Regions from separate parts of the Vibrio sp. AK197 genome, predicted to be linked through region 3. Evidence: riboswitches for the same ligand, from Rfam matches in the RefSeq annotation. Region 3 holds a riboswitch; each other region holds the start of a gene.

Region 1 (5,133 bases), on a different replicon from region 3:
CTACCACCCTCGCACTCTTGTGACAAATAACCTTGAGTTCGATCATGCCGACATTTTTGATGATCTTGAAGCGATCAAGCGGCAATTCCACCACTTAATTCGAACTGTTCCTGGTAATGGTCGCATTCTCATGCCGCAAAAAGACGTGGCGTTGCAAGATGTTTTAAGTCGTGGTTGCTGGAGTGAAACCGAAACCAGTGGTGAGCAAGGGGATTGGCGAGCCGAGAAGATCACCAAAGAGGGTTCGCAGTTTGATGTTTATCTCAGTAATGAGAAAGTGGGACAGGTGAATTGGTATTTGGTGGGGGATCATAACGTGGATAATGCGCTGATGGCGATCGCTGCGGCGCGTCATGTTGGTGTGACGCCAGAACTCGCGTGTGACGCACTTGGACGCTTTATCAATACTAAACGTCGTCTTGAGCTGAAAGGGGAAGTCAATGGGGTTACCTTGTACGATGATTTCGCCCATCACCCAACCGCCATTGAACTGACTTTGGATGGTTTACGTAACAAGGTGGGAGATAAAAAAATCATTGCTGTGGTTGAGCCTCGCTCAGCAACGATGAAGCGTGGAGTTCATAAAGACACGCTGGCCGCTTCGCTCGCTAAAGCGGATAGCGTATTTTTATTCCAGCCTAATAACATTGAGTGGTCTGTGAAAGATGTGGCTGAAAGTTGCTTACAGCCCGCCTTCGTTGGTCACCAGATTGATGATTTTGTTGCAGATATTGTGCGTCATGCTCATCCGGGGGACCAAATACTGGTAATGAGTAACGGTGGTTTTGAAGGTATTCATGACAAGCTGTTAACGCAATTAGCAACCGCACACGGATGAGTTCTATGACAGATTCAAAACACATCACTTTGGCATGGACAGGCGCATCCGGTGCGCCTTATGGTCTGCGCTTGCTTGAAAGCTTACTCGCTGCTGATTATACCGTCTACTTGCTGATTTCATCTGCTGCGCGAGTCGTGCTCGCCACCGAGCATCAGTTGCAATTGCCAGCTAACCCTGAAGCCGCGCAAAAGTTGTTGGTCGACCATTTTCAGTGTGATGCTCAGCAATTGGTGGTTTGTGGCAAAGAGGATTGGTTCTCCCCTGTAGCGTCCGGCTCTGCGGCGCCAAAACGGATGGTGGTATGCCCATGTTCGGCGGGTAGTGTGGCCTCAATCGCCCATGGCATGTCCGATAACTTGATTGAACGCGCCGCTGATGTCGTGATTAAAGAGAAAGGTCAGCTGGTGCTGGTTGTGCGCGAAACGCCATTTTCAGCGATTCACCTTGAAAACATGCTGACACTCGCAAAGCTTGGCGTCACCATTATGCCGGCCGCCCCTGGTTTTTATCATCAGCCAACCAGTATCGAAGACTTGGTTGATTTTATGGTGGCTCGAGTGCTGGACCATCTTGGTATTGAGCAAGGTCTCGTACCACGTTGGGGGTATGATCAACGCAGTTAATGGCTGCACTTATAGCCATTTCAGATATTAACCTTTACAATGCCGTTTCAACTCATCGGGGGGCTCATCATTCAAAGATGAATGACGCTGAGATCAAAGCTTGCTTTGGGACCCGTAAACCTGAACCAGATAATGCTGGCGTAGGAATTGAGTCTGGATACCTGCAAGTAACGCAAGCCAACCTCAAGCCTGTGCCGCTCAAACAAGAGAGCGAGCCGTGAAACACGCAAAATATACCCTTCTTACTAGTATCTTGGTGGCGACTGCTGCCGTGTCTAATTCTGCGAACGCAGCGGATAACACATTAACCATTTATACCTATGATTCCTTTGCTTCAGATTGGGGACCAGGGCCTAAAATCGAACAAGCATTTGAGGCTAAATGCGGGTGTGATGTTAACTTTGTCACGCTGGATGATGGGGTCTCGATTCTCAACCGATTACGCCTTGAAGGTAGCAGTACTAAAGCGGATATTGTGTTGGGGCTCGATAATAATTTAATGAGTGAAGCCAAATCGACAGGATTGCTAGCTAAACACTCAGTTGATACTCAAGCTGTTACGGTTCCAAATGGTTGGAATGACGAGGTGTTCGTTCCCTATGATTATGGTTACTTCGCGTTTGTGTACAATAAAACTCAGCTCTCCAATCCGCCTACTAGCCTCAAAGAATTGGTCGAAAAGCGTGATGATCTCAAGATCATTTATCAAGATCCGCGAACGTCAACACCAGGACAGGGGCTGCTTTTATGGATGAAATCGGTTTATGGAGATCAAGCCCCGGCGGCTTGGCAGCAACTTGCTCAAAAAACCGTAACAGTAACCAAAGGCTGGTCTGAAGCTTACTCTATGTTTTTAGAGGGCGAGGCGGATATGGTGCTTTCCTATACCACCTCACCAGCTTATCATCTAATCGCTGAGCAAGATGATCATTACGCTGCCGCAAATTTTAGTGAAGGACATTACATTCAAGTTGAAGTGGCAGCGAAGGTGGCGAGCAGTGCACATCCACAGCTTGCCGATCAATTTATGGCGTTTATTCTCAGCCCTGAATTTCAAGATGTGATTCCTACGACCAACTGGATGTATCCCGCGATGGATGTTGCGTTACCCGAAGGATTTTCGAGCTTAACGATACCGAGCAAAGCGCTGAGTTTCAGTGATCAGCAAGTTGCAGAAAAACGTAAAGCTTGGATTCGTGAATGGCGTAATGCGCTCACTCAATAGGCGTCGCTTTGAACTCAACACCTAAAACCGGTATCGGCGTTGCTTTTGTCATTGCAGCGCTGGTGATCGCTGCGCTTAGTGCGCTGTTAATGCACGCACCGCTCGGCGATATTAGCTTCTTATGGCAAGACAGCTATTATCGCCACGTGACGCAATTCAGTTTCTATCAAGCTTTCCTCTCGATGCTACTTAGTGTGGGCGGGGCCTTGCCTGTTGCTTTGGCGTTATCACGGCGTCACTTCGCGGCGAAGAGCTGGATCATAAAAATATTCGGCACCACGTTGGTCATGCCTGTGTTGGTTGGCGTTTTTGGTCTATTAGCGATTTACGGCAATAGTGGTCTTGTGGCCAAGTGGCTTGAGCGTTTCGATTTCACTCTGCCTTTTTCTATTTATGGCCTCGGTGGGATTCTACTCGCCCATGTGTTTTTTAATTTGCCCTACGCGACGCGCCTGTTATATCAATCGTTGGAAACCATACCCGGTGAACAGCATAAGTTATGCGCGCATTTGGGCATGTCAGCATGGGATAAATTCAAATGGGTTGAGTGGCCGCGGCTAAGGCAGCAATTACCTTCGGTATGTGGGTTGGTATTTATGCTGTGCTTTACCAGTTTCGCGACGGTGATGGCGCTCGGCGGAGGCCCCAAATCTACGACCATTGAATTGGCCATTTATCAAGCGATTAAGTTTGATTTTGACTTACAAAGTGGCGCACTCCTTGCAATGTGGCAAATGCTTTTATGTGGCACCTTAGCCTTGAGTATTCAGCGTTTTGCCAAGCCTTTAGCCATCAACGGTATCAGCTATCGTCAAACCCAGTTTAAAGGGCGAGAGTCTATGTTGGTGAGAGTTTGGGATATGGGAGTCATCACGATAACGGTGATATTTGTTTTTTCACCTTTGCTGATGGTGTTTATCAGTGGCATCAGCTCGGCATTTTTCAAAGTATTGGCAGATAGCGAGTTTTGGTCTGCACTTGGTGCATCACTACAAGTGGCCGTCATGTCGAGTGGCTTAGCATTAAGTGCGGGCATCGCCATTTTATCCACCAGTCGTCGCTGGCGTGTGCAAGACAAAAACCGTCGAGCAAACGGCATTGAGATGCTGGGGGCGATTATCTTAATTACGCCTGGTTTGGTATTGAGCACTGGGTTGTTTGTTTTGTTGCGTCAATTTACGGATGTCTTTCAACTGGCTTGGCTGATTGTGGTTGTGGTTAATGCATTAATGGGGCTGCCTTACGTTATCAAAACCTTGGCTCAGCCGATGTTACATGTGGAGCAGCAATATCAATATTTGTGTGCTTCGCTCGGGCTTAAAGGTTGGCAGCGTTTTCGAGTCGTGGAATGGCGGGCTTTGCATAAACCCGTCGCGCAAGCGCTTTCGATTTGCTTTATGTTTGCGATTGGCGATTTAAGCGCTATCGCGCTTTTTGGTAGCCAAGAGTTTAAAACGTTACCGCTCTATTTATTCCAGTTGCTGGGGAGTTATCAAATGGCTTCGGCCGCGGTGGTATCGGTAGTCATGTTATTGCTGAGTATTGGCGTTTTCTCTCTGGTGGAATGGCTAATTAAACCCCGAAAAGCGTCACTTATGGCTTCAGACACAGGTTTAAAGGAAACAACATGTTAGCCCTAGATAACGTTCTCTATGAGTATCAAAATGAGCATTTCTGTTTTGATTTACGTGTTAATGCGGGGGCGCGGGTGGCGTTACTTGGCCCGAGTGGGGCTGGAAAATCGACCTTACTGGCATTGATGGCGGGGTTTATTGAACCAAGCCGTGGTCGGATTGTCGCCAATCAACGTGATGTTGTGGGCCTGCCTCCTTATCAACGCCCCTTTGCAATGTTATTTCAAGAGCACAATTTATTTGCCCATTTATCGGTGTTTGACAACATTGCTCTCGGGCTTAGTCCGAGTTTGAAGTTGTCCATCGACCAGCGTCAGCAAGTGGTGGATGCAGCCAAGCAGGTAGGCGTGAGTGAGTTGATGGAACGTCTTCCTGAACAGTTGTCGGGAGGGCAACGTCAACGGGTTGCTTTAGCCCGCTGCTTTGTACAATCACATCCTATCTGGTTATTTGATGAGCCGTTTTCAGCACTCGATCCTATATTGAGAGAAGACATGCTTGCCTTAGTGAATAAGCTAGCGATTGAACGTGAGATTACCTTGGTGATGGTGACCCATCATTTGAGTGACGTAAAAGCGATAGCGACAGATTTTGCGTATATCGACCAAGGTCATGTTGAGGTGAGTGACAAAGTGGGCAACTTGACGGAGCAACATGGTAATCCGAGATTGCAGGCGTTTATCCGCGCGGGGTTAGGTCAATTATAAAAAAGCTGGCTCTAGGCCAGCTTTTTTTATACTGAAAAGGCGATTAGTATTCCTCGTCATTTAACTCTTTGAGAATTTGAAAAATCTCACGGTAGGCTTTAGC
Region 2 (5,133 bases), on a different replicon from region 3:
CTAAAGTCCCGACCACGGGGCCAACTACACCAATGTCGCTACACGAGTCATTGACTTGGCGACCAGCGGCAGCTTCGGGCAATAAACAGCTATAACAGCCACTTAAACTCGCAGGTTCAGAGAAATCAAACACTGCGAATTGCCCCTGCCAACCGATGGCTGAGGCAAAAATTAACGGGCGTTTTGCTTCAAAACACAAACGATTTATCTGGTGTCGAGTTTCGAAACTGTCTGAACAATCGAGCACAACGTCAGCTAAAGCTATTTCCAAGTTTAACTGAGAATCCGATAGGCGATAGCCAACAGTGCGAATTTGGCAATGAGCGTTTAACGCATAAAGTTGAGTTTTTAAAGCCTCAGTCTTTGGTTTTTCCAGGTCGATATCGCGATAGCTCACTTGCCTTTGAAGGTTACTGATTTCGACTTTATCATCATCCACCAACACCAATTTCCCAACACCGGCAGCACATAAATACAGAGCGGCAGCACTACCTAACCCACCAACACCTATGATAAGAACGTGCCCTTTCGACACTTGCTCTTGCCCTCTTTCCCCCCATTCAGGTAGAGACACTTGTCGCTGATAGCGAATAAACTGTTCATCACTCAACATAAGACACCTCTTGGCTTAATGGCCGTAGGTTGGCAGTGCTATGTAGCTGTTCAATCGCCTTTCGTGGATCATCTGCTTGAGTAATGGCACGAACAACGGCCACACTATCTACCCTCGTTTTCCAAACTTGTTTAATGTTAGATAAATCGATGCCACCAATCGCAACCGTTGGTATGCTTTTCTCAAGGTGACCAAATGATTGAACTAGTTGCTGATAGAATTGCAGGCGCAAAATGCCTTGGGGTTTTGAGGGCATTTGTTTGGTTGTGGTCGGAAATATATGCCCTAATGCAATATAGCTTGGTGATAGCTGTAGTGCGTTAAGCAACTCAAAATAACCATGAGTGGATACCCCTAAGCGGATACCGTTTTCCGCAATTTGTTTTAAATCTGCATTAACCAAATCTTCTTGACCAAGGTGAATGCCATAAGCTTGGTGTTTAATGGCCAGCTGCCAATAGTCATTAATAAACACCTGAGCCCGATACCGCTTGCCGAGCTGAATAGACTCCATAATCTGTCGTTCTAGATCGTGTTGATTTGGATTTTTTATACGTAATTGGATGGTCTTTATGCCGTAAGCTAAGCATTTTTCTACCCATGAACAGCTATCGACCACTGGGTAGATCGCCATAAGATTGGCATCTACAGGTGAAAATGACAGCCTTTGATTCAAAGACGAGTGGCGTTCTGATATCAACACATGAGGAAAAAGTGCGTACTGACTTGGCCATGTTTCACGTGAAACATTATCCATCATTCGAGCGATAATAAGCGCGTCTTGTAACGGGAAATCGAGTGCGAGCAAAGAAAGGACCCAGCAAAAGTGCGCTCGATAATTCGCTATCGGTGTATCAGATTCAATCTTTGCTTGAAGACCATCGACATTAAAAATATCGTAATATTTTCTCTCTTGATAACAACCGACCCAAGCAGTTTGCGTATCGTCAACGCTTTCAGTCGATAGTGATTGATAATAAATCGTCAGATTGGCACCATCCAGTGGCGGAGATGACGTACAGTCTGTCGTCAACGTTTGAGTGCATTGGTCTTGACTGGTTAACTCAAAATATCCACTTCGACTAACACCGATAACCACATCATCAATAGCAAACCCATGGCGCTCAGCAAACAATAAATGACGTTGAATCGTTGCTGTCAGCTCAATACATTCAAAAGGAATCAGGATGTTCATTCCACCTTCTCCTTGGTGGTTGAACCACTCACAGGGTGGTAAAGCTCAGAACCTGAATTCAAGAACTCTTGAGACTTTTGGCGCATACCTTCTAATGGGTCTTCGACTAACGTTATCGTAATCGACTGATCAGCCGCGACTTGCGCTTCATCTTTTGCGTACTCTCTGACCTCTTGAGAAATCTTCATTGAGCAAAATTTAGGTCCGCACATCGAACAAAAATGCGCAACTTTGCCAGATTCTTGTGGCAAAGTTTCATCATGAAATTCACGAGCCGTATCGGGGTCGAGTGATAAATTGAATTGATCTTGCCAGCGAAATTCAAACCGAGCTTTGGATAACGCATTATCGCGTATTTGAGCTCCAGGGTGACCTTTGGCAAGATCCGCAGCATGTGCAGCCAATTTATAGGTAATTAAGCCGGTTTTAACATCTTGTTTATTCGGTAATCCCAAGTGTTCTTTGGGCGTTACGTAGCAAAGCATAGCGCACCCGTACCATCCAATTAAGGCAGCACCAATACCGGAGGTAATGTGGTCATAGCCTGGTGCAATATCTGTTGTTAATGGGCCTAGCGTATAGAATGGGGCTTCATGGCAGTGCTCTAGTTGCTGATCCATATTCTCTTTAATCATCTGCATTGGAATATGCCCCGGCCCCTCGATAATAACCTGAACATCATATTCCCAAGCAATTTTCGTCAGCTCACCAAGCGTTCTCAGTTCGGCAAATTGTGCTTCGTCATTAGCATCAGCCACTGAACCGGGTCTCAAACCATCCCCCAAAGACAAAGCGACATCATACTGAGCACAAATCTGGCAAATCTCTCGGAAATGGGTATAAAGAAAGCTCTCTTGATGATGAGCTAAACACCATTTCGCGATAATAGAGCCACCTCGAGAAACAATACCTGTCACTCTTTTTGCGGTCATAGGTACGTAGCGCAATAGAACACCAGCATGAATCGTAAAGTAATCGACACCCTGCTCTGCTTGCTCAATTAAGGTATCGCGCATCACATTCCAATTTAGATTTTCTGCAATACCATTAACCTTTTCTAGCGCCTGATACATGGGCACGGTTCCGATCGGCACCGGGCTGTTACGCAATATCCATTCACGGGTTTCGTGGATATTGCGACCGGTTGATAAATCCATCACCGTGTCAGCTCCCCATCGAGTTGCCCATATCAGCTTTTCCACCTCTTCCTCAATCGACGATGACACAGAAGAATTGCCAATATTGGCGTTTACTTTAACCAAAAAATTTCGACCAATGATCATTGGTTCAGACTCAGGGTGATTAATATTTGAAGGGATAATCGCACGCCCTTTTGCCACTTCGTCACGGACAAATTCAGCCGTAATATCATTTGGTAAGTGGGCTCCAAAACTTTGCCCTGGGTGCTGCTGATTCAGAACCTCATCACGATATTGTGCTCTGCCCATATTTTCACGAATTGCTATGAATTCCATTTCTGGTGTGATCATACCGCGGCGAGCATAATGAAGCTGTGTGACGCATCGGCCAGACTTAGCGCGACGAACCTCAGGTAAATTGCCATAACGAAGCTCATCAAGCGTTTGGTCATCTAAACGCTCGCGCGTGTATTGAGAGCTAACGTGGGCGAGCTTTTCAGTATCACAACGCTGATCAATCCAAGTTTGCCGTAACTTAGGTAAGCCCGAATATAGGTCGATTTGGTGGCTTGGGTCGGTATAAACACCAGAAGTATCATAGACACGAATAGGCTCATTGGGCTCATAGATTGGTGCTTGTTTCGTTCCACCAACCAAACTGTCAGCCAGACAAATTTCACGCATCGGTACGTGTACATTGGTCAAGTTTCCGGAGACGTAAACTTTATTTGAATTGGGGTATGACTGGACAGATAGTGTATCTATAAACTGTTTGGCTTCTAGCCTAGATTGCTTTCGACTCGACATAGCATTTTTCCTATTAATGAAGAATAAAAATGCTTGACGGAAAGATGCAACAAGAGGGATCGCCGACGAAAAATACGTTGTACGATCATTGGATAGGAAAGTCAGTACGACTTCATCTGACGAAAATATCTTCTCCTGTTCCCTTCGCTGGTACTAACCAGATCAGGTTCAACGGATCCCGAATAAACGGTCTCAGCCATATGGCACTCCGACAAGTAAATCGATTATAGGTAAATGAAATGACAAAACCAAGCGGTGTGATATTAATTTAGCTCTTAGTCAAGATTTGAAACCCAACCCAAGCAGCAGAAATGCTGAGCACTACGTTGAGAATCACGTTTAACCCCATTTTAAAAAACGCCCCTTGTTGCAACAAAATGACATTATCCATAGAGAACGTGGAGAACGTGGTTAACGCGCCAAGAAAACCCAATCCAATGATTTGACGCCAAGGTTCAACTGCCAGTAGTTCTTTTTGGAACAGAGCCATGATCAGACCCATAACGAAAGAACCAAGCACATTGACAGTTAATGTTCCGTAAGGAAAACCGCGTCCAAATAGAAAAATACAAAACTCAGAAATTAGATAGCGAGAACAAGCACCAAGCGCTCCACCAAGCGCAATGAAGCCCAAAATAGCCGATTGTCCCATAGATATTTCCCTTATAACCCAAGACGGGATTTGATAGATAGTTTTAAAAAATAAGTTATAAAAAAAAGTACGATACTTTTCCTTGTTAATTTAATCTTTTTAAAAAGTTACAGGAGTCACGTAACTTCAATGTATCCCATTAACCCCGTTTTTAAATGTTCAATGACATGACAGTGATACATCCAACGACCTGGATTATCTGCAACAAAGGCCGCTTTTGCACTTCCGTTCTTTCCAAGCAAAACGGTATCGGTATGAAAGGGTTCATCTAGTTTCACACCATCCAATTCAAGTACGGTAAACGTATGACCATGAAGATGTATAGGGTGATGATACTGAGTAACATTTTTCAAATTAAAAATATAAGTCTTTCCGCGCTGCAAAGACGCTAAAGCAGCTGGGATACTATTTTCACTCATCCCATTCCAGGCTCGCTTATTGACCAACCAAAAAGTTGGAGAGGCCTTTCCAGTGTCATCGACGGGCGTCACCGCCCCCTGCCATTCAAAGACAAAATCAATTTGCTGGGCGTTATCCAAATCGATTTGAGGTATTGGGTTCAATGGCAAGCGGGGCAACACATTCGCTGGAGACAAATTAGATTTTACGCACTGAAACTCACAAAGAGGGAAAGGAAACTTACCTTTCATATATCGCACGTAAACACGCTCTCCAGCTCGAGGAGCGATAAACCCCACATCAACCCTCATGCCAGGACCAACTTTGT
Region 3 (5,133 bases):
AATAAAGCGCTGCTGACGAACAAATATCGCGCCAAAGAACGCCAAACAAAGCGCCGCAAAGACAGTATGACCAGAAGGCAAAGAATAGTTCATTTCTTGATACCAGTGGCGAAGGCGCCACTCACTGACTTTATCCACCACCTGATCGAGTGTTGCCAATTGCTGACTAGAGCCAAGCTTGTAAAAGTGCCCAGGATTGGGCAACAACAACTCATGTGTAAGCAATTCGGTATAAGGCCTTGGGCTTTCAAGCAACTCTTTGAGCACATTCTTACCAAAGTAAGCGATCATAAAAATAACCGTAAATTGGACAATGTATTTAAAAATCTCTGTTCGATTCAGTGGTTGCTTATACAGAGAAAGCGCACTTAAAATCACGATGGTTAACCACAGGCCGCGCTGACCAGCGGAATCTGTAATGGTGCTGATGATCCAACCCGAAGTTGCATCAACAGACCCAAGCAAGTCGGTGACAGGTAAAGAACGAGCGAAAGGAGCCAACACCAATGCCATGGCTGTCAGCAAACTCAGCTCGACTTTTTTGTTAATAATGTTGAGCTTTCTCATTAACCGCCTTAACGTCTATAAACATATAACCCACTTCGATGTTAGTGAGTCATGTTCTTACATGCATCAAGTCTGTGTCAAATTGCTGAAAGATAACTGCTCAAAATACCGCCACCATCCAAAGCCATCACCAGCCCAAACCCCGTACAATGATGGGCTAAAAAAAGTGTTGAACCGGCCCTCTTCCTTGGCCAACGTTTAGTTCATTTGCTGATGCAATTGCTTGAGTTATATAGTTTTTGGCTCGTTTTATCGCCTCAGGTAACCGTTCGCCTTGTGCTAAATAGGAGGCCACTGCGGAAGAGAGTGTGCAGCCTGTTCCGTGAGTATGACGAGTGATAATACGCGGCGCATCAAATACCTGTCGGTGCTGGGCACTGAATAACCAATCACGAGATAGGGCAGAGTCTTGACGATGCCCGCCTTTGAGTAACACGGCCTGAGCTCCAAGCTTCAGTAAAGCCAGTAGCTGGTCATCGCTTGGTGGCTCGCCAAAACACTCACCGGTTAATACCTCCGCTTCGGGTAAGTTTGGAGTAATAAGATCCGCAACAGGAAATAAACACTCTTTTAATGTCTCTACAGCCAAAGGAGATTGCAAACGATCGCCAGACGTGGCGACCATAACCGGATCAACGACACAATAGCGCGGCTGATAATCCGCAATACGCTTCGCTACGGCTTCAATCACTGGTGCATCGCTTAGCATACCGACTTTGACCGCAATAACGTTAAGATCACTGAATACGGCATCGAGCTGACTTTCAATCGTCTCAACGGGTACAGGCAGAATCGCATTAACGCCTCGTGTATTTTGTGAGGTAATGGCGGTAATCACCGAACACGCATAGCTACCCGTGGCACTGATGGCCTTAATATCGGCTTGAATCCCGGCTCCGCCGCTGCAGTCTGAACCGGCGATAGTAAGAACGATGGGGGTTGAGTGTGGGCTAAGTTGGTCTTGCATGGAATCTCCAAATACAAGACGTAAAGGAACGCACTGAGCGACAGCAAAGCTACGAAATGGCTTTACCACCGCGTAATAGTTCCCTACGTCAGTACTAACTGAATCAGGTTCAACGGGTCTCGCTAACGCGATCTCAGCTCAAGTGAGCTCCCCGACTATCTGCCACGATGGTAACAAGCTTTTAGCCTCTGGGAAACACAATAATCAACAATTTAAGCGTCACACAAACACGACTTACAACTTTTGTATCAAGTAAAAAATTTCTCCTATATTGAAAGGGGCACCGCATGAATAAGGAGAATGATAGTGAACCATGCGCCTTTGATATCTCGCCTGAATGAGTTACCTAGAATTCAAAAAGTCCTACAAGAGCTGCTTGATATGGTCAATCAGGATAACGTCGACTTTAAACGTCTCGCCGAAAAACTGGCCATGGATCAGGTTCTCTCGGCTCGCCTGCTTCGCATGGCAAATTCCGCGTATTTTGGTGGTAACCGCACGGTAACATCGGTTAATGAGGCATTAATTCGCGTCGGAACAGGGCCAGTAAAAACATTGGTTGTTGCATCCGTCCTTTCCAGCGCATTTCCGCACCTTGAAACCCTGAATATGGAAGAGTATTGGTCAGATACCTTTGAAGTGTCGGTGATCGCGAGTAAAATTGCGGCTTGCGTGAAAATGGATGTCGATGAAACTTTTACAACGGGAATTCTGCATAATATCGGAGAGCTGATGATCCATGCCTTGGTACCAGAACAGGCACTTGTCATCAATAGCAAAGTCATGAATGGCCAGGATGCAATTTCAGCACAAGAAGAAATATTGGATGTATCAAGCGCCGAACTTGGCGCGTTACTCGCAAAAAACTGGAAGTTTCCCAAAGAAATGGTCGATGCAATTGAACATTTCCCCGATCCACGGGAAGCAGATATTTCGCCTAAATTGGCTTCCATCATTCATCTTGCTAAAGATATTCATCTCAATTGGGATCATTTCAGTAGCGATGACCAGAAATCGGTTTACCTTGCAGAACACACCGATTCTCGCCTACTCAATATCTCTGCCACTTTTAAAGAGGCTGTCGATAAATTCCGCGGCAGTGGTCGCGAACTTGCCAACCAGATGCTTGCCGTATAATATCATCAGCCCGCTCAGTCGTAGCGGGTTGCTCGTTTCAGTCACCTTCCATTCTTCAATACCGAGTCAAGCTTGAAAAAAGTACGCTTCACCTCCATATAAAGAGTGTCGTATTTGTTTCATAATTCGACGTTATAGTGATTTTACCATTGAGTGGGACGAGATAAACTCGAAGACAAGATGTCACTTTTTTGAAGCATCGTCTGAAATATAAGCTTTAACTGCTTGTTTCTGAACTCTAATGGAAAAAACTGGTCTATACTGTGGATATTGTGGTTTAAGCCATGTAACGTGACTTAAAGAAGGTCGGCTTAAATCCAATCAACCTTCCGATCTTATCATGATTCGGTTTCTCGCTCACAGTTGAGCCAGAGGTCGATTGAACTGCGTTAGAAACTTAGGCGTAGCGTCAATCAAAACAAACTAGCTGTTATTAACGCAAAGACAATAATAAGCCGCTCTTGAGGAGCGTCGTTGTAATAGTGAGGTATTTATTATGAAAAAAACTAGAAAAGCTCAGTTGCATCGTATTCGAATTCAATATTGGAAAGACTCGAATAAAAACACGGGCAACAAACCCCAATAACCCTGATAAGGGTAAAAAAGTAAGCTGGCTGAAACGCCAGCTTTTTGCATTTAAGGGACTGAGAAAAACACTCCATCACTCACTATCATTACGAGACAAACGCGTACACAACTCATCGAGAATTTGTTTGGTGTATTTTGAATACCAATCTTTATCTCTTATTCCAGTCAATTGGATAGCTCTTACTTTTTTGGACTCGAGACAGTGTGCAATCATACGAATCACCATATCTACGTCCAATTTTTTGTCGCTCTCCCAATCCACAGATTTCGACAATGAGGATAAATCGATATCGACAATAATGTCATCACAGCGCGACAAATAGGTTGTTAACTGATGCTTAAGCTGCTGCCGATGACGAAAATCACACTCTCGCTGCAATAGCCAGTTACATCCTAAATCTTCAGCATATTCAAACGTTTTTATGTCTTGAGTCGAGTCATCAATCCCCAAGCACATTAACCGACATTCATTGTAACGCGAGAGCGCAAAATGAAAGGCGCTCCCCAATTCTAGATTTAACGCTGGCTTAAGCTGAAAAGAAGGACCGATACTAACAATACCGATATCACGATTTTGCCCAACAAATTCAGGCAACAAGCTAAGTACGCCTTCATGAGTGTTGCTGACAACAATCGGTAAATGCTGTTGACTCACTAAACTCTCAAGCTTTTGAGCAAAATGCTCGCGACATTTATCGTCCACGGCATAGTGGCCAGCATAGATCGGCGCTTTGATATTGGAAAAATCAAATAGCCAGTCATAGAAGCTTTCTAAGCTTTGTTCGGCTTGCTCATATTGCGCTAGGGTTAATGGCTGAATACGTTGACAATGTGTCAATAACGCCATTCTTTGCGTTAAAGCAGAAACATCATGAAATGTCTTGCGTTTGAATAACCCTAGCATCGTCGTTACCTTTCTGGAGGTAGAGCCCTCGCAGCCTGTTGTAGATGTAAAATAATTTTATTCTGGTGGCTTTCGACCCGTTCCGTCGGCGCCATAACCGAGACAGCCCCCACCAGCTTTGTTCCCTTTAATACCGGCGTACTAAGACCAGACACTCCGGGATCATATTCAGAATTGCTGATCGCAAACCCCTGATCGCGAATTTTTTCAAATTTATTCAACCAAACGGAGTTATTTGGATCTTCACCAAAGTGACTTAAGATCTTATCCCTCCTTGCTTGAGGTAAATACGCAAGCATAACGGTGGATGAGGCACCCCGCAGCAATGGTTGGCTCTGACCCTGGACGTAGCTGCAACGGAGTGCCTGCATGCTCTCTTTTCGGCTTACACACAGTGCTCGGTATCCAACCGGCACCATATAAGCCGCCATTTCTCCGGTTTGTTTTTGCAAGCGATTGAGCACTGAATCGATCTCTTCTAGATCGTGTTGACTGCTTTGGTAACTGCGCATCAATAGCAATGCTGCCGGACCGATGATCAAGGACTTGTCGATCGGACTTTCCTCAACCAAGTTCCATTCTTTCAGCAATTTCAGCTGGCGATACAAACTGCTAATAGGCACGTCCAACGCTAAGCTTAATTGTTTGGCATTGAGAGGTTCATCGGCTATTGCAACCTGCATTAATAGTTGCAGCAACTTTTCGTTAACTAAACCTGATTTGCTGTTCGCTTGCTTCATCATTCTTTGTACCGTGCGTGTGTTTGTTGTACAAATCATATTCTCATATAAAGAGAATTTAATCGTTTTTATTATTTTAATTTCTCACATAGCGAGAAAATAAAACCAATTACTCGTGAAGCGTGACATACCAGTATTAAAAGCACAAAAAAAGCGAAGCCCAAGCTTCGCTTTGATCGATGAAACTACCGCTAAACGTTAAATGCAGCCACTTGCTGATTTAACTGCGC

Evidence for each region. A riboswitch is a leader RNA that binds a small molecule or an ion and turns the genes downstream of it on or off. The one in region 3 is predicted to bind thiamine pyrophosphate.
Region 1: it holds a riboswitch for thiamine pyrophosphate, as region 3 does, so the genes downstream of both, thiB (thiamine ABC transporter substrate binding subunit) here and thiD (bifunctional hydroxymethylpyrimidine kinase/phosphomethylpyrimidine kinase) in region 3, are expected to answer to the same signal.
Region 2: it holds a riboswitch for thiamine pyrophosphate, as region 3 does, so the genes downstream of both, thiC (phosphomethylpyrimidine synthase ThiC) here and thiD (bifunctional hydroxymethylpyrimidine kinase/phosphomethylpyrimidine kinase) in region 3, are expected to answer to the same signal.

What each region holds. Positions count from the first base shown of each region.
Region 1 covers NZ_CP096430.1:2,764,297-2,769,429, reverse strand. Annotated here, with positions in the region: gene mpl (UDP-N-acetylmuramate:L-alanyl-gamma-D-glutamyl-meso-diaminopimelate ligase) at 1-838, shown strand, start outside; gene M1D72_RS19940 (flavin prenyltransferase UbiX) at 844-1,464, shown strand; TPP riboswitch at 1,511-1,628, shown strand; gene thiB (thiamine ABC transporter substrate binding subunit) at 1,682-2,689, shown strand; gene thiP (thiamine/thiamine pyrophosphate ABC transporter permease ThiP) at 2,698-4,323, shown strand; gene thiQ (thiamine ABC transporter ATP-binding protein) at 4,317-5,030, shown strand; gene yjgA (ribosome biogenesis factor YjgA) at 5,074-5,133, opposite strand, start outside.
Region 2 covers NZ_CP096430.1:31,479-36,611, reverse strand. Annotated here, with positions in the region: gene M1D72_RS07270 (HesA/MoeB/ThiF family protein) at 1-613, opposite strand, end outside; gene thiE (thiamine phosphate synthase) at 603-1,808, opposite strand; gene thiC (phosphomethylpyrimidine synthase ThiC) at 1,805-3,754, opposite strand; TPP riboswitch at 3,877-3,975, opposite strand; gene crcB (fluoride efflux transporter CrcB) at 4,023-4,406, opposite strand; gene M1D72_RS07250 (multicopper oxidase family protein) at 4,523-5,133, opposite strand, start outside.
Region 3 covers NZ_CP096429.1:1,537,457-1,542,589, forward strand. Annotated here, with positions in the region: gene M1D72_RS06980 (phosphatase PAP2 family protein) at 1-567, opposite strand, end outside; gene thiD (bifunctional hydroxymethylpyrimidine kinase/phosphomethylpyrimidine kinase) at 725-1,534, opposite strand; TPP riboswitch at 1,598-1,698, opposite strand; gene M1D72_RS06990 (HDOD domain-containing protein) at 1,835-2,671, shown strand; gene M1D72_RS06995 (arginase) at 3,333-4,163, opposite strand; gene M1D72_RS07000 (IclR family transcriptional regulator) at 4,169-4,903, opposite strand; gene M1D72_RS07005 (methyl-accepting chemotaxis protein) at 5,095-5,133, opposite strand, start outside.